DNA from 2 places in the Photobacterium sagamiensis genome. Region 2 is predicted to be linked to the other one. Evidence: predicted binding sites of a transcription regulator. Region 2 holds the regulator's gene; the other holds the start of a gene.
The links. Region 2 encodes CRP, which controls carbon source genes, mostly activating them, when cyclic AMP is high. Its sites were predicted from a motif close to TGTGANNNNNNTCACA; they were not measured.
Positions count from the first base shown of each region.

Region 1: L4D76_RS22480 (CidA/LrgA family protein) is a predicted target of CRP. The motif match lies at 8,009-8,024, and genes of this name have one in related genera.

Region 1 is NZ_JAKJSP010000054.1:12,878-23,235, reverse strand. Features, by position in the region: gene L4D76_RS22525 (spore gernimation protein) at 479-847, shown strand; gene L4D76_RS22520 (nitrous oxide-stimulated promoter family protein) at 844-1,251, opposite strand; gene L4D76_RS22515 (hypothetical protein) at 1,492-1,785, shown strand; gene L4D76_RS22510 (thiopurine S-methyltransferase) at 2,071-2,709, shown strand; gene purT (formate-dependent phosphoribosylglycinamide formyltransferase) at 2,760-3,935, opposite strand; gene L4D76_RS22500 (hypothetical protein) at 4,227-4,631, shown strand; gene L4D76_RS22495 (DMT family transporter) at 4,749-5,636, opposite strand; gene cdd (cytidine deaminase) at 5,808-6,695, opposite strand; gene L4D76_RS22485 (CidB/LrgB family autolysis modulator) at 6,941-7,624, opposite strand; gene L4D76_RS22480 (CidA/LrgA family protein) at 7,621-7,998, opposite strand; gene L4D76_RS22475 (hypothetical protein) at 8,238-8,762, opposite strand; gene sbcB (exodeoxyribonuclease I) at 9,114-10,358, opposite strand, start outside.
Region 2 is NZ_JAKJSP010000045.1:39,630-49,987, forward strand. Features, by position in the region: gene L4D76_RS20385 (aspartate aminotransferase family protein) at 1-526, shown strand, start outside; gene astA (arginine N-succinyltransferase) at 728-1,744, shown strand; gene astD (succinylglutamate-semialdehyde dehydrogenase) at 1,771-3,228, shown strand; gene L4D76_RS20400 (DUF1338 domain-containing protein) at 3,283-4,074, shown strand; gene L4D76_RS20405 (hypothetical protein) at 4,129-4,332, opposite strand; gene crp (cAMP-activated global transcriptional regulator CRP) at 4,528-5,160, opposite strand; gene L4D76_RS20415 (OsmC family protein) at 5,433-5,837, shown strand; gene L4D76_RS20420 (phosphoribulokinase) at 6,097-6,966, opposite strand; gene L4D76_RS20425 (YheU family protein) at 7,061-7,276, opposite strand; gene L4D76_RS20430 (hydrolase) at 7,513-8,490, opposite strand; gene L4D76_RS20435 (aminotransferase-like domain-containing protein) at 8,560-9,960, opposite strand; gene L4D76_RS20440 (LysE family translocator) at 10,097-10,358, shown strand, end outside.

The sequences.
Region 1 (10,358 bases), on a different contig from region 2:
ACAAATTGAGTTGAAATTGACACGTTGTGATGAGGGGAGGAGCCAAATACTATTCCTGAATGGCTGCCATGATGATGGTGGTGATTATGGTATTTTTTATGCGGGTGAGGCCGGGCATCCGCTGCGGTTGAAAATGCCATTATTAGGGTGAAAATTAGAAGGTATAGTGATTTCATCACTGTCACCTGCAAGGCGGTAGACTTATACTCTAAGTTTATACCAATCTGCCGATGTCACGTTGGATGCGGGGATGATAGCCATCCGCCTTGAGCACCAGACAAGACCAATACTGCTCCATGATGATAATTCTCGACAGTATTAATCAGCGCCTTCGCAAATACATCCTGCGTTAAAGGCACAATAAAGGCAATGTTGAAAAACACATACAAAAAACATGGCTAATGGTTGGGGATATTGGTTTCCATCAGTAAAATAGTGTTTTGCCTTAATACCCTTGATGCTAGAACGGGAGATCACGGTGAGGAAGAGAGTAATCGCAGGCTCGGCATTTGGTGTTATGTTGGCACTGGTGGGGTGCAGTGAAGAGGTTCAGTTAGCCGCTTCACCTGTTAACAATGTCGAGGAAATTAAGATTAGCGCGCAGGCACAAATTGATGTTTATTGCCCGACAGGGATCTGTCAGTTCGATTTATCCTCAAATGAAGCGATAACGGTAACCGTGACCATGCATTACGATGATGCTAAAATGTTTCGCAAAATTGAAGGCGTGAGTGTCACGGGTAAAGCTGGCCCAACCGTTAAAGTATTGGGCGCTAACAGCTTTAGTATGGATCTTTCTGGTGGTAATGAGCCAGAAAACATTCAGGTAGTGGATTATTACCGCTAACTGACTTCTTGTTTATTGCTTGCTCGTTGTTTACGTTTGTGCCGGTTAGATGCGCCGGGTTCTGGTTTTGCAGGAACAGGACGCTTTTCAGCGATAAGATGACGAATAGCCAAAACAGGATGTTTCATTATCATTTTGGGGCCGGCATAGCGCATGATCGTTTGTGACATGGCTTTGTAGTCAGCTTTATAGCAGTGAATAGGGCAACGACGGCAAGTTGGTTTCTGTTCACCGTATGGACAACGGTCTAAACGTATTTGTGCGTAATCAAGAAAGTCTTTGCAATGCTGACAAAGCTCAGACTTCTGATGATGGTCATGGCAATAGATATTCACCATCGCGCGAATGGTTTTAAACTCAGTGTTGAGTGTACCGATTAAGATGTTTGTAGCTGTCGATTTCATACTGTTGCCTAGGGAGCGGAACTGACTTTATCCTAAATTATAAAACCTGTATTTTAAATGCAGTTATAGGGTTAGTGGCTCAAAAGTTGATCTTAAACAGTGATTTATATGACATATTTGAGGGTACATGTTATCAACATGAAAAAATAACGCATTTTGTCGCAATAATCCGACCTTCATGGGTTGATTTCATTGGTGTTGAGCAGTAGTATCCGCTCCTCTTTTTTTATGGTGGTGTATATGAGCAGATTTGAGTGCCTTGAAAGAATCGTCGACGAATATCGTAAGAAAGTTCGTGATTCTGAGTTTAATCGACAGAATGACAGTGAAGTAGCAAAAGTACTTGTACTGCTTGTTGGTAACTCTATGTTCAACCTGGCAGATGAATTTGCTAATTGGGTAAATCGTGGTGGTGATCGCAGCTATGGCGGCAAGTTTTTTGTGTCTAAGCAGTTAATGACTTTGCTTGAGCCTGTAACTTTCCGTGGCGTAACGGTTCGCCGAGATTCGATTAAACTATTCAGAGTGTCGTGATCTGTCTTGTTTCTATCGTTTGTTGAATGACACTCATAAAGAAAAATTGAAGAACAGATTCTCAATCCAGCTTCGCAATTGTTAAGCATGATTGACAGAAAAGGATGCCTCGGCATCCTTTTTTGCGTTTGACGTAGCGAAAAAACGCCTGCTATCAATCTGGTGAGCTTACTCATACCGCCACTTTTGGTAGCTGTAGATTCAGCAAACAAAGTGTGGTCAACTAATTGCCAATCGGTATATCCGTAAAAGTCAGTCTAATAAGAAACAGAAACAGGAACAAACATGAACGCAGAATTTTGGCATAGCCGCTGGGCTGAAAATCGTATTGGTTTTCACCTGAATGATACCAACCCGGCGCTAACAGAACATTGGCACGCAGTGAAAGCGACGCGTGATGACCGTGTTCTTGTACCTATGTGCGGTAAATCAATTGATCTTATCTGGCTTGCTCAACGGCACGATAACGTTATTGGCATTGAACTGAGTGACATCGCCGTGAAAGCGTTCTTTGCAGAGCAGCTCTACACGCCAATGGTGAGTGGGGTAGGCGCCGAAACGGTTTATGAGTTTGATGAAATCACCATTCATTGCGGTGACTTTTTCTCGGCACGGGTTGAACCCGTTGATGTGGTTTATGATCGTGCGGCATTAATTGCGATGCCACAAAATATGCGCCAGATGTACGCAGAGCGTCTGCTGGCGTTGTTGAAAGAAAGTGGGCGTATCCTATTAGTGACGCTGGATTATCCGCAGGAGCAGCTTGACGGGCCTCCATTCAGTGTTTCCAAAGAGGAAGTCGAGAGTCTGTTCAAAGATTGTCGAGTGACTCATCTAGCGCGTGATGATGCAGATGAATCGCATCCCCGACGTCAGCGCGGCTTAACCCGCTTTGCTGAAGAGATCTGGTTGATCGAGAAGTGATCGAAAAAAGGAGCCGATATCGGCTCCTTTTTACATTTTGCTATCAAGCGTTAGAAAACGACCTTAACGGCAGCAGCAGCGGCGATTGCATCAGAGACAGCCTGTTCCGTACTGTCACGGCGTGTCAGGGCCACACCAAGGCGACGACGGCCATTAATCTCTGGCTTGGCAAATAACCGGACTTGAGTTTGCGGACGGGCCAGAGCCGCTGCCAGGTTATCAAAACGGATATTCTCAGAAACCCCTTCAGCAAGAATAACGGCAGACGCTGACGGGCCGTATTGGGTAATACTGTGAATTGGCAGTCCTAAGAATGCGCGAACGTGCAGGGCGAACTCGGAGAGTTCCTGCGAAATAAGCGTTACCATACCGGTATCATGCGGGCGAGGTGATACTTCGCTAAATAAGACTTCGTCACCTTTAATGAACAGTTCAACACCAAACAGGCCATAACCACCCAGCGCGTTAACTACTTTTGCTGCAACGTCTTGTGCCGCTTTAATTGCTGCCTCAGACATCTGCTGTGGCTGCCACGATTCACGATAGTCCCCATCTTCCTGACGGTGACCGATTGGCGCACAGAAGTGAATACCGTCAACAGCACGCACGGTTAGTAGGGTGATCTCGTAATCAAACTCGACAAAACCTTCAACGATAACGCGCCCCGCACCTGCACGGCCGCCTTCCTGAGCATACTGCCAGGCAGATTCGATATCAGCCGACGTTTTGATAACGCTCTGACCTTTACCTGAAGAGCTCATAATTGGCTTAACAACACAGGGTGTACCAATGCGTTCAACAGCAGCGACGAAATCAGTATATTGCTCAGAAAACTCGTAAGGCGATGTCGCAATACCCAACTCTTCAGCGGCCAGACGACGAATGCCTTCTCGGTTCATGGTCAGCTGAGTGGCATTGGCAGTAGGAACAATATTCACGCCATTAGCCTCTAGCGCAACCAGGGTATCGGTAGCAATGGCTTCAATTTCAGGAACAACGTAATGCGGCTGTTCTTGTTCAATCACTTTTTTTAAGGATTCGCCATCAAGCATATCAATAACGTGGCTACGATGGGCAACCTGCATCGCAGGAGCATTGTCATAACGGTCAACCGCAATCACCTCAATACCTAAGCGCTGGCATTCAATAGCCACTTCTTTACCGAGTTCTCCAGAACCAAGTAACAGTACACGGGTTGCATCAGAACGAGTTGCTGAACCTAACATCGAATTTCCTTACGGTATGTGTTGATACTGGGGCAGATCATACCCGATTTTACTATCAACGCAAACGTTTGCCTTTATGGTTTTCGCTGAAATATTCATCGGTTAGTTATTGTCTGCAAAGGAGTGTGGATGGCTATTTCAGAGAATCTGTGGTGATACTGACCAAAGGCTGCTAACGTATTGATATGCCGTTCTCATTGTCAAAGTTGTGTCAGACATGTTCTGAGGGCATCGAGTTAAGTGAACTTTATCGTTAAATTACCTCTTATCTCTACAAAAGGCAGAATTAAGATGAAGAAGTTATTAATCGGATTGGCGTTATTTCTTGTTGTTCCATTTTCAGCACAAGCCACCCAAAGCATAGGTATTTTCTTCGGCAGCCCTATGTCAGGGATCCAATATAAACAAGACGATCTACGATTCTCGTTAGGCATTGATGATTTTGGTGTCGCATTTGATAAAACCTTTAATCTGGGATCACTGCTTAACAATGGTGAGTTAAACAGTTTTTATACATACGTGGGCGGGCAGTTTGTTGATAACAAGAATGACAAAGTGGGTATCCGTTCTGGCGTTGGTTTTGAGGTGCCGGTAAATAGTTTTGAATTTTATGGCGAAGTCGGACCAACATTGTATGTGGTTGAAGATGTTGATATGGATTTAGAGGCAGCACTGGGCTTCCGAGTTCGATTCTGACGTATTAAAGCGCTTAATGCTGTTCTTTTCATTATCGATTGGATTTACAGCAGCGATTATCGAGATCCACCAAAAAAAGGGTTAGCCATGTGCTAACCCTTGTTGTTTCTATCTTATTTATAAATAAGATTTTCTTTTACGATTTTCCCACTGGGTGATAAAAGCCACCGAAGCGATAATAATTGCTGCGCCCAGCCATAGGCGACCTGGTGGAGCCCAGCCGAAAACCACCCAGCCAGCTAACACATTAAGTGGCAGTTTCGCATGGTCAAAAGGCTGAACGAATGAAGCATCAGCGGCCGCATACGCTTTCGCGATGGCCCATTGCGCCAGAGCCGTTAATAGACCCGCTGCAGCCAGTAATCCCCATGTCAGGCCTTGATCAGGAAATGAAAACTCAGGAGCGGCCAGAAACAGGTTAAAGGGGGTGATCAGTAACAGCAGATAAACCACCATCGTAGTCGGTGGGTCGTAGACTGATAGCTTCTTCACCATTAGTGAATAGCCGGCCCAGAAGAAAGCCGCCCCAACCGGTAACAGAGATGCCCAGTTAAATGTATCAGCCCAAGGCTCTAAGATAACCATCGCACCGATAAAACCGGCTAATGTTGCTACCCATCTCGCAGTACCCACTTTTTCCTTCAGGAATAAACCCGATCCGATTGTGGCAAACAACGGTGATGTCATCAACAAAGCGATACCTTGCCAGATAGGTACAGGGTAAGCGAGTGCCCATAGCCAAAGCTGAATACCAATGACAGAGAGGAATACACGAAAACAATGTTGCCCTAAATGATTGGTACGTAGTGCCTGACGCAGCCCCAAAGATCTCAGCCAGGGAAGCATGGCAATTAACGCAATAAAGTATTGGATGAAGGCGATCGTAGTCGACGGTAATTGCAGTATTACGCTCAAATATTGCGCTAAGCTATTTACGAGGGCAAAAGCAAGCCCCGCGGTGAGCATCCAGCTTGCACCTTGTACTGGGTTGTGTTTGTGAGACATGGAAATAGACTGATAATAATAATATTGACGGATAATACTCTGAACTGATCGTAATTGGTATTAGGGTTGGCTTTGATTCTAAAAGAAAAACCGCCAGAAGGCGGTTTTTATTGAAGGGTATTATCTCAATCGTTATAGGCACTGTTTAAAACAAATTGCCTTATTGAACGATTATGCCGCAACGTAGATCAGCGGGATATCAGGGTTCAGTGCTTCAAGCGTAGCTTGCGTATCTGCAAGGTGGCTGATAGTGCTGTCAGCTTTCTCAACCAATGCCGCTTCCGCAATTTCTGCTAACGGGTAACCAGCCATGTTCATGTTCACCAAGGCAACTTGCAATGGTGGCAGGCTAGGGTTGAATGCCGCATTTTCAGCGTACATGCCGGTAAAGGTTTTGCCGTCTTTTGCTTTGAGTGCAACACCACTGTAGTTGTGGGTATAAGGCGCATGAGCAAGGTTCGCAGCCTGGCAGGCAATGGTTGCCAGTTCATCACTTTCCTGAGTAGTTAACCCGTGATCAACCTCTGCAAGCAGAGCGTCAGTAATATTGAGATCTGCCGGGCCGAACGACTCAGGCAGATATTGTTGAAGGGTCATTGCATCACGCTCAGGCAGTTGAACGACCAACTCTTTTGCTGTCGTTAGCTCATTCATGAACTGACGGCAGTGGCCGCATGGGCTGTAGTTAATCGTAATATCAGAGATACCTGTTTCACCTTTCACCCAAGCATGGCTAATTGCAGATTGTTCAGCATGAATGGTCTGGGAAAGCGATGCACCGACAAACTCCATATTGGCACCGAAATACAGGCGACCGGAATTGCCTCGGACGATGGCACCAACATTGAAATGCGAAATAGGTGTAACGGAATAAGCAGCAGCAACAGGAAGAAGGGCAACACGCAGTTCACTGTCAGTCATTTGTGTTTTTTTGAGCAATTCTTCGAACTGTTCGGGACTTAAGGTAGCGTCAAAGTCAGCCTCTACCAAAATAGGTTTTACCGCTGAAGCAAGATCAGTGGGCAAAGAGCCTAAAGCATCCATTACTTTAGCATGCATGTGTTGTTACTCCGTATCGTTGATGGAGAAACATTGTAGGCGAGCATTTCAAAATCAGGTGTGATCCATGTCACACAAGTGCAATGTTTGTTTCATGCCATACATTTCTGAGAGTGGTGTCACACAAACTTTTGCAATTCGGCTGCTTACTTATCAATGACTTAGTAATGTATGCGATTGCAAGCACGTTAAACGGTGTCTCTTTATGATTAACAATGGCAGCAATGTTGAAAGATAAACAGGCCCTAGTAGCCAAATAATGCCAGGATCAGCGGGTAAACAACTGGCGCCAGGAACGATGTCAAAATTCCGCAAATCACTAAAGCTAACGAACTAAAAGCCCCTTCCTGATAGTTTTCTTCGGCTGCTTTTGCCGTACCTAATGCATGCGATACCGTACCCATGGTTAAACCTCTTGCAATGGGGGCTTTAATACCAAATAAACGAAATAGCGGATAACCTAATACCGCACCAAATAATCCGGCGATAATCACCATAACAGCGGCAATAGCCGGAACTCCTCCCACTTGCTCTGCGACGGCCATTGCAATAGGGGTTGTCACTGATTTAGGCAAAATACTGGCTGTCAGCTGGGGATCTGCGCCCATGAACAAAGCAATACCGGCACCCGTGATCATTGATAACAGGCTACCAGTTAAACAGACAGTGAAGATCACTTTCCATTTCTGGCGAATTTGAGAGAGTTGCTCATAGAGGGGAAAGGCCAGGGCAACAACCGCAGGCTCTAATAAATAATTCAACCACTTGTTTTGCTCGAAGTAACGCTCATAAGGAATATTCAGCCACATCAATAATGGAATGATGACAACAAGACAGATAAGAAGCGGATTAATAATAGGGTGCTGAAAATGTTTGGAAAACAGCCGAGCCAGATAAAAAACAACCAATGTAGTAATAAGCCAGATCATTCTTTTTCCTTATGATGTGCTGCAATACCAATGACAAGGAAAACGACCATGCTGCTTCCGATAGTACTAAGAAGGATCGGCCAGGTATTCGCCGTTAGCAGATCTAAATAATTCATGAGCCCAACACCAACGGGCACAAATAATAAAGCCATATGGCGAATGAGAAGGTGACAGCCGTCTTTTGCCCAATGTGAAGGAATAAGCCCCATCGATAGCACGACAAAAAGAATGAGCATCCCAATGATGCTGCCAGGAATGGCAACGTGGGTAAATGCTTGAACGCCTTTGCCCAGCATCAGACAAAGAAAGATGATAACGAAAGAACGCAGATAACCCATAAGCCCTTCAAATACGGTCAATAACAGATTCATCATACAAAATAATTGTGATCTAAGCCACATTTAGTACGCTGGATATAATCAGGCAGTTCAAGATGCAGAGTTCAGCGAGAATAGATTGGTACTCTTTCACATAAATTATTAATAGTTGAAGCTCCTAAATACGTCATCCCGGAATTGAGGAACGAAATATCCGGGATCCAGCTCTCACCGCGTGATCCTTAGATTCCGTATAAGTTCGTGCCTCACTTTACGGAATGACGAAGTGTGGTGACTTAAATAAATTCAGAGAGCAGAAATAATGCCACACCAGCCAGCGCTAGCAGTAATACGGAGATTTTGTGAAAAAGGCTGTTCTTTACAATATTTTCAGTGGCGGAGAGCTCAGGTTTTGCTGGGGGAGCAATAGATCCTGGCTGGGCGGTTTCTTTAACAGTATGTACCAAACGACACGTTTTTTCTGGTAAAGGAACGCGAAATCCGTAATTCGGTATTACCTGAATCGGAATCGCCATAGAACCGTTTTGATCAAGTTTTCTACTTAGCGAGACAAGAATGGTGTTTAAGTCAATCGGGGGCTGGTTTAAATCATTATCCAAATCTGGCTGAATGAACATTTTATCGTAGATTGCTTGCAGGTTGATCACTTCACCAGCGAAGTAGCATAATACCTCCAGTAACTGGGTTTCATGAACCGTCAGCTGTGTCTCAGTTTCATCCGGCCAGACCAATAAACGTAAATCCGGCTCAAAATCGACATGCTGGAATCGGTAACAACGGGTCATTGCTTTTGTCGTCATGGCATAGTCACTTCGTGCTACATGATGGTGAATCGCTTCATTAACCAGCTATACAGTCATACATAACCAGAAACTAACGCGGCGCATGCTCATCAATAAAAACGTGTTGCAATAGGGCCTCAATTATCGTCGAGGCGTGAAATTCACCAGTGTCTCAAAACAGATCAGACTGATATAAGTGTTGATGGCATTGCGGGGAAGTTCAAATTTCGTTTATGGAATATTGCCTTAAAAAAAAGCCCGTTAGCGATATGGGCTAACGGGCTTCACACATTCAGTTAGATTATCTGTTACTTATCATTGTCATAATGGAATTATGATTGGCGAGCAATCGCTTTGCCAATATCCAGATTAAGACACTAGATTGTTAACATAGTCATACAAGTCTTTGAGGATCTGCATCTTCTTTTCGTTAGATTGATGTATAAGCGCGAGCGATTCAAAGTTTTCCATGTAAGTTGGCAGGTTGTCTTCAAAGAAATCCTGGCAGTGATGTTTCCATTTTTGCTGCTCTGCATAATCGAGCGTCATCGGATAATTACGTGCACGATAACGAAATAGCAAAGGCTTGATACGCTTATCATCAACCTTCAAATCTAAGCTGCTCAGTGACTCTGGTGCTGTCTCACGAATAATATCCATCGCAGAACGATCTGCATGAGAGAAGAAACCATCGTATAACATGGCATCCACATTATCATTGGCAGCGAACTCACGATCGACACTGAATATGGCCAATAGTTTTTCCCGAACTTCAGGGTGCTCTTTAAGCAGCTGTAAATTCTTCAGGCACTGCTCGCGATCAATACCAAGACGTTCGGCATCTTCAGCCTTTAGTGTTTTAGCCGGAGCAAGAACCGGACATTTATTGATATGCACCAGCTTAACCGGTACAGGCAGCTCATCTGGGCTTAGTTCGCTACGCTTGGTATAGAGCCGTTCTCTTAACGTATCTGCATCCAGCTCAATTAATGGTGTCGGATCCTGCGCAAGGTTCACGGTGATCACGGCATTCTTATTATCAGGGTGCCATGCCATCGGAACAATCCAGCTGGTATTGCCACAGCCAACCCCAAACATGCCAGAAACATGTACTAGCGGGGTGAGATTAACAATGTCGATTAACTCTTGCAGCTGACGTTTGTGGCGCAAACTGAACAAGTAGTCAAATAACTTTGGCTGCTTGGTTTTTAAAATTTTTGCCAGTTCAATCGTCGCATACACATCGGCCATTGCATCGTGCGCATTGGCATGTTCAATACCATTGGCCACCGAAAGAGCCTCAAGTTTAAAACTCGGAAGACCGTCTTCATTGTTAGGCCAGTTAATGCCTTCAGGCCTTAAGGCATAACAGGTACGCATAATGTCGAGTAAATCCCAACGAGAGTTACCGTTCTGCCAGCACCATGCGTATGGGTCAAAGAAATTTCGATAGAGCGTATAACGCGTTACCTCATCATCGAAGCGGACATTGTTATAACCAATCACGCAGGTATTGGGCTTCGATAACTCTTCATGAATTCTGGCGATAAATTCGGGCTCAGAAAGCCCTTTTTGCTGGGCTTCCTGTGGCGTAATGCCGGTAATCAAGCAGGC
Region 2 (10,358 bases):
CGGTCGGACGGGTGATTTTTATGCTTACCAGGGGCTGGGTGTCACACCTGATATTCTGAGTACTGCGAAATCACTGGGTGGTGGCTTTCCTATTGGCGCAATGCTGACTACCTCAGAGCTCGCGACACACATGAAAGTAGGCACGCATGGTTCAACCTATGGCGGTAACCCATTGGCGTGTGCCGTTGCAGAAGCCGTGATTGATGAAGTGACCAAGCCGGAAGTACTGGCTGGCGTTAAAGAGCGCGAGCAATGGTTCCGTGATGCATTGGCGAAAATTAATGCCAAGTACCCAACCTTTGAGGAGGTGCGAGGTAAAGGTCTGCTATTAGGTGCCGCTCTGAATGAAAAATGGCAGGGCCGGGCTCGCGATATTCTGCTCGCCGCAGGTGAAGAAGGCCTGATGGTGCTGGTCGCGGGTACCAATGTGGTGCGCTTTACGCCATCACTGGTGATTGATAAAGCCGACGTAGATGAAGGAATGGCACGTTTAGAGCGTGCAATTGCTAAACTTCATACACAGTAACATCGTAAACATGTTTTGCTCAGGCAGTGATGGGCAGGAAAGCCTGTCACTGCCCTTTCCCATGATTTAAGAGGGGGCAGTACATTCCGTCGTAACAACTATTCAGGTGGTTACAACAAGTCATGTAGTTACAAAAATTGATGTAGTTACAATAAATATGGTTAGCGACGCCTGTCGCTACCTGCATCTGGAGGGAATTTGATGCTGGTTATTCGTCCTATTACCGAAGCTGATTATCCGGCGCTTATGCGCTGTGCAGAAGAATCAGGTCATGGTTTTACTTCACTGCCTGTTAACGAGGAAATTCTGCGTAACAGGATCTCCCACTCAGTAGAGAGCTTTACCAAAGAGGTCACCGAGCCGGGAACGGAAGGCTACCTGATGGTTGCTGAAGATACGGAAACGGGTGAAATTGCAGGGACCACGGCAATAGAGGCCGCAATTGGCTTAGATACCCCTTTCTATACCTACCACCTCAGCACTGTGGTACATGCTTCACGCCGCCTTGGTGTGCACAATGTGGTGAAAGTACTGACTTTTGGCAATAACTACACGGGTAACAGTGAGTTATGTACGTTGTTCTTACGGCCGGAATGGCGCCATGGTTTGAATGGCCGCCTGTTATCAAAGTGCCGGTTTTTAATGTTGGCTGAGCACAAACACCGTTTTTCTGAAACCGTGCTGGCGGAAATGCGCGGGGTGTCCGATGAAGAGGGCCACTCGCCTTTCTGGGAATGGCTGAGAGAGCATTTTTTCTCCATCGATTTTGTCCATGCTGATTACCTGACTGGTATTGGGGCAAAAGGCTTTATCGCCGACTTGATGCCTAAGTTGCCAATTTACGTCAATCTGCTGAGCCCGGAAGCACAAGCGGTGATTGGTCAGGTACATGAGAAAACCCGCCCGGCACTGCGTTTGCTGGAAAACGAGGGTTTCTGCTGTCGTGGTTATGTCGATATTTTTGATGCTGGCCCGACGGTTGAGTGTGATGTGCGCAACATTGAATCGGTACGCCATTCGAAGCGTTGCACTGTCGAAATCGACGAACACAACGGTTCGCATGACTATTTGGTGAGTAATACTTCCTTTGCGAACTTCCGGGCAGCTGTCGGCAAGGTCGCGGTCGATGGTGAACGTAATGTAGCGCTGATCACGCCGGAAATGGCGGCAGCATTACAGGTTAAGAATGGCGATTCGGTACGGTTGATCGCCCAGTAAACAACGGGCAGAGAAAGGAGAACATCATGACTCAATGGATTGCTGGAAACTGGTTGGCGGGGCAGGGTGAACAGATGCAGTCACTGAACCCTTTTAGTGGCGAAGTGATTTGGCAAGGGCTGGCTGCTACCCAGGAACAAGTTGAACAGGCCGTGACCAGTGCCCGTGAAGCCCTGGTGGACTGGCGCAAAACAGATCTAGCCGAGCGCCAGGCTATTGTGGAAAAATTTGCTGAACTGGTGAAAGAACACAGTGAGCATATTGCCCGTACTATTGCTGAAGAGACCGGTAAGCCGTTGTGGGAAACCCGAACGGAAGCCGGTGCAATGGTCGGTAAAATAGCTATTTCACTGCGCGCTTACCATGAGCGAACCGGTGAAAGGCAAAAAGATATCGCAGGTACTGCGGCAGTCTTGCGCCACCGCCCGCTGGGCGTCATGGCGGTATTTGGCCCATATAACTTCCCCGGCCATTTACCCAACGGTCATATTGTGCCGGCCCTGCTATCTGGCAATACCGTGGTCTTTAAGCCTTCAGATCTGACACCAAAAGTGGCAGAAGAAACCATGAAGCTGTGGCAACAAGCTGGCTTACCTGAAGGTGTGTTGAATATGGTTCAGGGTGCGCGTCCGACAGGTGAAGCACTTGCGAGCTCGAAAGGGATTGATGGTTTGCTGTTTACCGGTAGTGCCAATACCGGCCACATCCTGCACCGTCAGTTTGCCGGACAGCCAGGCAAGATGCTGGCGCTGGAGATGGGTGGCAATAACCCGATGGTGATCTCGAAAGCCTATGGCGAGCTTGATGCGACGGTCTACACTATTATTCAGTCAGCCTTTATCAGTGCAGGCCAGCGCTGTACGTGTGCTCGCCGCCTGTATTTACCGCAGGGGCCGGAAGGTGACGCGATTCTGAACCGTCTGGTTAAAGCGACAGGTCAGCTAAAAATTGATGGGCCATTTGCTGAACCGCAACCGTTTATGGGGCCGCAAATTTCTGAACGCGCGGCTGACGGCATCATTGCCGCGCAAGCAAATCTGGTGAGTTTAGGCGCAGAGCTATTACTTGAAGCGAAACGTGGCCAGGGGGCGGTAGTCACGCCTGCTATTATTGAAGTGAGCCAAGTTGCTGAGCTGCCAGATGAAGAATACTTTGGCCCATTGCTTCAGGTTGTCCGTTATCAGGATCTGCCTCAGGCCGTCGCGATGGCGAATGATACTCGCTATGGTTTGTCAGCTGGCCTGATTTCTACCGATGATGCGGAATGGCAATATTTTATTGATCATATCCGTGCCGGTATTGTGAACCGCAACCGTCAGTTGACTGGAGCCAGCGGTGATGCCCCGTTTGGCGGGCCTGGAGCATCAGGCAACTTACGCCCAAGCGCTTATTATGCCGCAGACTATTGTGCTTACCCTATGGCATCGATGGAAGGTGAACAAACTGAGCTGCCAGCCCAGCTGTCACCTGGGGTGCAGTTGTAAGCACCGGTATACGTCGACTACGGCAATCATTATCAGCAAGGGGAAATATTCATCATGGAAAGAGTGGAGCAATTATTTAATGCCCTGTGGCAAGACTATATACAACGTCTTTGTCCGTCTGCGGCTCAGGTTCATGCACTGTTAACCGAAGATGAACCCTTGCTCAATGATCACATCGCACTGCGTACCTTCAATTTACCGAAAGTGGGGCTGGATAAGCTGGCAGCCCCATTTATTGCAATTGGCTATAAGCCATGTGGTAGGTATCATTTTGAAGCAAAAAAGCTGTATGCAGAGCATTTTGAGCATCCGAACCCGTTAGCACCGAAAGTATTTATCAGTGAACTGATGGTGGGGCAGTGTTCTTCGCTGTTACAGGAAACGGTACGCGAACTGGTTGATCAGGTGCCGGAGCAGGCAATTCATGAACCTGAGTTTGTTTGCTGTGGACGTTTGTGGGATATCGATTCGGCGACGTATGAGATGTTATCGGCAGAAAGCGAGTATGCCGGCTGGGTTGCTGCGCATGGCTTTGGGGCCAATCATTTTACCGTCAGTATTAATCAGCTGGAGCAGTTCACTGAGATCCATGAAGTGAACCATCTGCTGCGTCACAATGGTTTTGCGATTAATGAGTCTGGCGGTGAGGTGAAAGGGAGTCCAGAGGTGATGCTGGAGCAGTCTGCCACTATGGCTGACAAGGTGGCGGTGGGCTTTCTTGATGGTGAGAAAATAATCCCTGGCGGCTTCTACGAGTTTGCTAAGCGCTATCCTCAGACGGATGGTGAACTGTACCGTGGGTTTGTTGAAGCGTCGGCGGATAAGATCTTCGAAAGTACGAGTTAGTAAGAGTAGGAAACAGTGATAAAACAGCGGCCTTGGCCGCTGTTTTCGTTTCAATTATTGGTTTGCTTGGTGGCAATCTAAAGTAGGGCTCCATAGCTCATTACCATGCACGGTGCGTTGACGCTGGCTGAACAGGGTTTGTTGCTCAAGGTAATGACGAGGATCGCTAAAACCAGTCATTTCAATGGTCGCGGGTAAGGCTGCAATGACAGCCGTAGCGGGAACCAGGGTATGTGGAGAAAAGCGTTCGATATCCATATCAAGACCTCTCATAAATATTAGATATGCATAATGTAGCATTGGTATTGCTGTTGGCAAGTGAATAAACAGTGACGGTTACGGCAGAATATACGTTTTGAGATCTTTTTATGCTTTTTGGTGATAGTGATATGTTTCGCAGTTACAAAAAAAGCCGCATTAAGCGGCTTTTTATTAATCGAAGTCGTTGGTCGGTTAGCGAGTACCGTAAACCACGATAGTTTTGCCGTGGGCAGAAATCAGATTCTGCTCTTCCAGCATCTTAAGGATACGACCTACCGTCTCACGCGAACAGCCCACAATCTGACCGATTTCCTGACGGGTGATCTTAATTTGCATACCGTCTGGGTGAGTCATTGCATCAGGTTGTTTTGCAAGGTTTAGCAATGTCTGTGCAATACGGCCTGTTACATCAAGGAATGCAAGATCGCCTACTTTCTGGCTAGTGATTTGCAAACGGTTGGCCATCTGTGCAGAAAGACGCATCAGAATATCAGGGTTGACCTGAATAAGCTGACGGAATTTTTTGAAAGAAATTTCTGCCACTTCACAAGGACTCTTGGCACGTACCCATGCAGTACGTTCCTGCTCTTCTTCAAATAAGCCTAGCTCACCGATGAAGTCACCTTGGTTAAGGTAAGACAGGATCATTTCTTTGCCTTCTTCATCCTTGATCAATACGGCAACAGAACCTTTCACAATGTAGTAGAGAGTTTCTGCTTTCTCTCCCGCATGGATCAAAGTACTCTTTGACGGATATTTGTGAATGTGGCAATGGGAAAGAAACCACTCTAGAGTTGGATCTGTTTGAGGTTTACCTGGAACCATATTACTAACTTCCTCTGCGTTTGTTGCCCAACAACGACATCCATATAATTCAAGGCTGGGCCTAACAATAGAATTGTTCGCTGATTAGGATATTCATTCAGCCGCTAGGCTGCAAGTTCACTTGAATATTTACTTGAGAGTTTATCTTTTTTCCGCGTCTTTTTCTTGATATTGATCTACCTGAAATGGCCATTTGGTACTCATAAGTGTGCACATGATCACACAGTTGTTAGTTAATGCAGAATTACCCTGTTTGAAGTAAGGAGAAAGCAATGCAATCACGAGTGAAATGGGTAGAAGGAATGACCTTTCTGGGACAGTCAGATTCTGGTCACAGTGTCGTCATGGATGGCAATGGGGGCGAAAAAGCACCAAGTCCGATGGAAATGGTATTGATGGCTGCTGGTGGCTGTAGCTCAGTTGATGTTGTCGACGGTTTGCAATCAGCTGGCCAGAACATTGCCGGCTGTGAGGCGCAGATTTCTTCTGTTCGCCGTGAACAGTCACCGCGTATTTTTACCTCGGCTAACCTGCATTTTGTGGTCACAGGCCATGATCTGGATGAGGCTCGGGTTGCCAGTGTTGTTGCAGATTCACTGCAGAAATATTGCTCAGTATGCCTGATGCTGGGCGAAGGGGTCGAAATGACCCATTCGTATGAGATAGTTAAAGCCTAGGTTTCGCGTGACGAGAGCCGGGTATCGAGAAAAGCGGTGCTATGGCCCTGAGGACCTAAGGATAAACAGTTTCGAGTAATTAGGTTCGAGTTTCGAGAAAGAGCCACAGCTTGACCCCCAACTATGGCTCGGAGAGCCTGCTTACAGGACCACAGGACCACAGGACCACAGGACCACCGTAGGTATTAAGACCCTAATATAGTGTCGGGTAACGAGAAGCACGCATCTCGTTACTCGCCACTCACCTCTCGCGTCGGGTTTATCCTATCTTTCCGGTTTCGACTAACTTCTGGATCAGCGGTCGCATGATCAGCTCCATCGCAAAGCTCATTTTTCCGCCCGGTACCACCAGGGTGTTATGGCGAGACATAAACGAGCCCTGGATCATTGATAGCAGATACGGAAAATCGACATTTTTAATTCCGCGGAAGCGGATAACCACAAAGCTTTCATCCAGACTCGGAATGCCTTTGGCACTGAATGGGTTGGATGTATCGACGGTCGGCACCCGTTGGAAGTTGATATGGGTGCGCGAAAATTGCGGCGTAATATAATTGAGGTAATCGTCCATCGAGCGGACGATAGACTCCATGACCGCTTCCCGGGAGTGGCCGCGATCACGCGTGTCGCGGACGATCTTCTGTATCCATTCCAGGTTCACAATCGGCACCATACCAATCAGCAAATCGACGTGTTGTGCGGCATTGATCTCACCATCAACAACACCGCCATGTAACCCTTCGTAAAAGAGCACATCCGTATTTTCAGGTAGTTCCTGCCATGGCGTGAATGAACCCGGCATCTGGTTATAGGGGACCGCTTCGTCAAAAGTATGCAGGTAGCGGCGGAATTGACCACTGCCATCGTCACCATATTGGCGGAAAAAAGTTTCCAGTTGGGCAAAGTCGTTAGCTTGCGGACCAAAATAGCTGACATGGCGGCCTTGCTCTTTGGCTTTACGAATTTCAACATCCATTTCCGGTCGGGTAAAGCGATGGAAGCTATCCCCCTCCAGCCAGGCGGCATTGAAGTTCATCATATTGAACATTTTGCGAAATGCTTCTGAAGTGGTGGAGGTGCCGGCACCAGAAGACCCTGTTACTGCAATAATCGGATGTTTTGCAGACATGACATACCCTGTCGTTAATGTTAACGATGAAAGTTATTAACAGGGTGTTGCGCCAGGGTCAAGGATAAGTTGGTTTTTGATCGGGAGATATCCGTTAATTGAGATCTCTGCGGAGTTTAATATCAACAGATTTATGCAGTTCAGAAAATACGATCACTGCATCACCTGATTCAAGCTGCTTTCGGACATATTGTACCTTGTGTTCCATGTTGAGTTCGGTCTCACCATAGTCAGTACCTTCGCGCAGCACAAAGTGTTCAATCAGATTGTCTAGGGTGTCAGAGTCGATATCTTGCCAGGGAATAATCATAGTTACTGTATCTGTTTTCTAGTGGGGTGCTGATTATATTGTTAATTTCATAGATTGTAGAGCGGTACTATGGCCCTGAGGCCCTATGGATAAACAGTTTCGAGTAACTAGGTTCGAGTTTCGAGAAAGAGCCACAGCTTGACTCCCAACTATGGCTCGGAGAGCCTGCTTGCAGGACCACAGGACCACAGGACCACAGGACCACAGGACCACAGGACCACACTTGTGACTCGAATCTAGTCTCTAGGATCTGGCAACTTCTTAAACCATTCCGGTACCGTCTTTTCCAACCAGAAATCAGGATTGCGCCAGGATCCGGAGACAAATCCGACATGACCGCCATTCGCCGTTAAGTGATAATCAATATTTGCAGGCAATGGTTGCAGGGGAATCACTCGTTGCGTCATGAAAGGGTCGTCTTTCGCATGAATGATCCGCAATGGAATTTTGACCTGATGGAGCTTACTGAGTCCGCTACATTGTTGGTAGTAGTCGGCGGCATCTTTAAAACCATGCAGGGGAGCGGTAACCTGATCGTCAAACTGCCACAATGACTGAATGTGCTGTACTTGCTCTGATGCCACGGGCATTGCATCAGGCAAGGCAGTAATTTTCTTGGCTAAGGTGTTTTTCAGTGAATTAAGCAGGTACTGTTGATAGATCCTGGAAAACCCTTGTTGGATTCGCACTGAGCAAGCTTCTAAATCCAACGGTGGTGAAATCACCTGCGCAGCGGTTAATCCAGACTCATCCCCGGTTTCCGCCAAGTAGTTAACCAGCATGTTACCGCCGAGCGAGACCCCGACAGCATACAAGGGTGCATCGGGAAATTGCTGTTTCAGCCAGTCAATAAAGAATCTGGCATCACTGGTTTCTCCCGAGTGGTAACCGCGGGCCTGACGGTTGATCTCTCCACTGCAACCGCGAAAATGCATCATTACCCCAAGCCAGCCTTGTTCTCTGGCGGCATGGAGCAAGCCATTGGCATAGGGGCTGTTAAAACTGCCTTCTAAGCCGTGGAACAGAATCATTAGCGGTTTATCACGTGGATGCTCAGCGGGAGCTGCTGTCCAGGCCAGATCGAGGAAATCGCCGTCAGGCGTCTCAATGCGCTGAATCACCGGCGTGAACAGAGGCTTGCGGCGGATAAACCGCGGGAGCAGGGTTTGTAAATGGGCGTTGCGCAGCCCGTTCGCTGGCTTAAAAGGCATCATGGTTCCACTCATGTTTGAAGTGATATTTTCAACTTATGCTTGTTACTTTAGTCCGGCACTACACAGGCATTATAGGGGAAAATCATTTATCGGATCTTTCTCTAACAATTCAGCAAGTATTCGCAAGCCTTGTTCCAGTTTATGGTGACTGAACGGGGCGCTGACGGCTAAACGTACTGCCGGAGGTATGGTGCTCCCCGGCGGGGCAAACAATTCGGCGGATTTCACCACGACGCCCAGATCTTCAGCCGCCTTAACAAAGTCGCTCAGTAACCAATAGTCTGGCAGTGTCAGCCAGACATGGAAGCTGTCATTGCGATGTTGAATATTGAAGTTACCCAAATACTGCGATACCAGCTGCTGGCGCTGATAAATATCACCACGGATCTGACTCAGTATTCGGTCAGCATCGCCGTTAGTGATGAGCTCGCAAGCCAGGCCAGTCAATAACGGGCTGATCATCAGGCTATGATTATGCAGGGCAGCATTAAGGCGCTTTTGCAACCTTGTCGGCACCTGGATGTAACCTAACCTAAGCCCCGGAGCCAGACATTTCGACAGACCGCCAATATGGATCACCTGCTCAGGATCCAGGTTCACCATTGGCGTCGGGCGTTGTTCCGGCAGTAAGCCGTTGACATCATCTTCAATAAATAACACCTGATACTGGCGGCAAACTGCCAGCACTTCCTTGCGTCGTTGCTCGCCCATTGTCACCGTGGTCGGGTTCTGCAGGGTGGGGGTGCTGTAGATCATGCGTGGCTGATATTGACGGCAGGCCGCTTCCAGGCTGGCCGGAAGAATCCCTTCCTGATCCATTTCAACAGGTTTGACCGATATTTGCTGCTGACGGGCCAGACTGAGAAAACCGGGATAGGAGACCTGCTCAACCAGTACAGTATCACCGCTGCGACAGAATGCGGACAATACCAATTGCGCAGCATGCTGCCCGCCGGAGGTGAAGTGCATGCGCTGCGGATCGAGAGCCACCCCTTTTTGTTGCAACCAATCACCGACGATTTGGCGGTGTGTCGCTAAGCCTTGGGGATCCTGATACAGCATCATCTGATTCAACTGATCAGGGTGACGGGCAATGTTCTCCATTGCTTGCTTGAGCATGCCAGAACGATCGATTCGAGGGGGAATGTTGTAACCGAAATTGCATTCCTCTTCTTCCTGCTCGGAATAGTTATAGACCCAGCTAGGCTGATCCGCCTGGCAGACATAAGTACCGGCTCCCACTCTGGCTTCAACCTGTCCGCGTCGCTCGGCTTCGGCATAGCCCCGGGTAATGGTGCCGACGGTCACGCCCAATTGGTCGGCGAGTGCTCTGTGGGTAGGCAGTTTGCAGCCCGGCTTGAGTTGTCCTGATTTGATGTGACGGGCTATCGCATCGGCAATCTGCCGGTAGATAGGAGCCGCCTTACTATCAGAATTACTTGGTGTTAATACAATTTTCATAATTGTCATGGTGACAATAAACCTTTTGATCACAGTTAAACCAGCTGGTAGGGTTAATTGTGCGCATAAAATGATCGAATTACAAACTAATAAGTAAATTGTACCGATACAATTTGCTTGGGCATCAATAAGGACAATAACAGTTATGCTGGAATGGCAATTCATTCTGTCTTTAGCGGCGTTTGCTGCAACCATGACAGGTACTCCCGGACCGAATAACCTGATGCTCACCGCATCGGGTGCGAACTTTGGCTACTGGCGCACGTTACCGCATATGATGGGCATTGGGGCGGGCCTGGTTTCGATGATTATATTGGTCGCGGCCGGCTTGGGGGTAATGTTTACCCGTTTTCCGCTGCTGCATGAATTACTCCGCTGGGTGGGTAGTGCTTACCTGCTCTATCTGG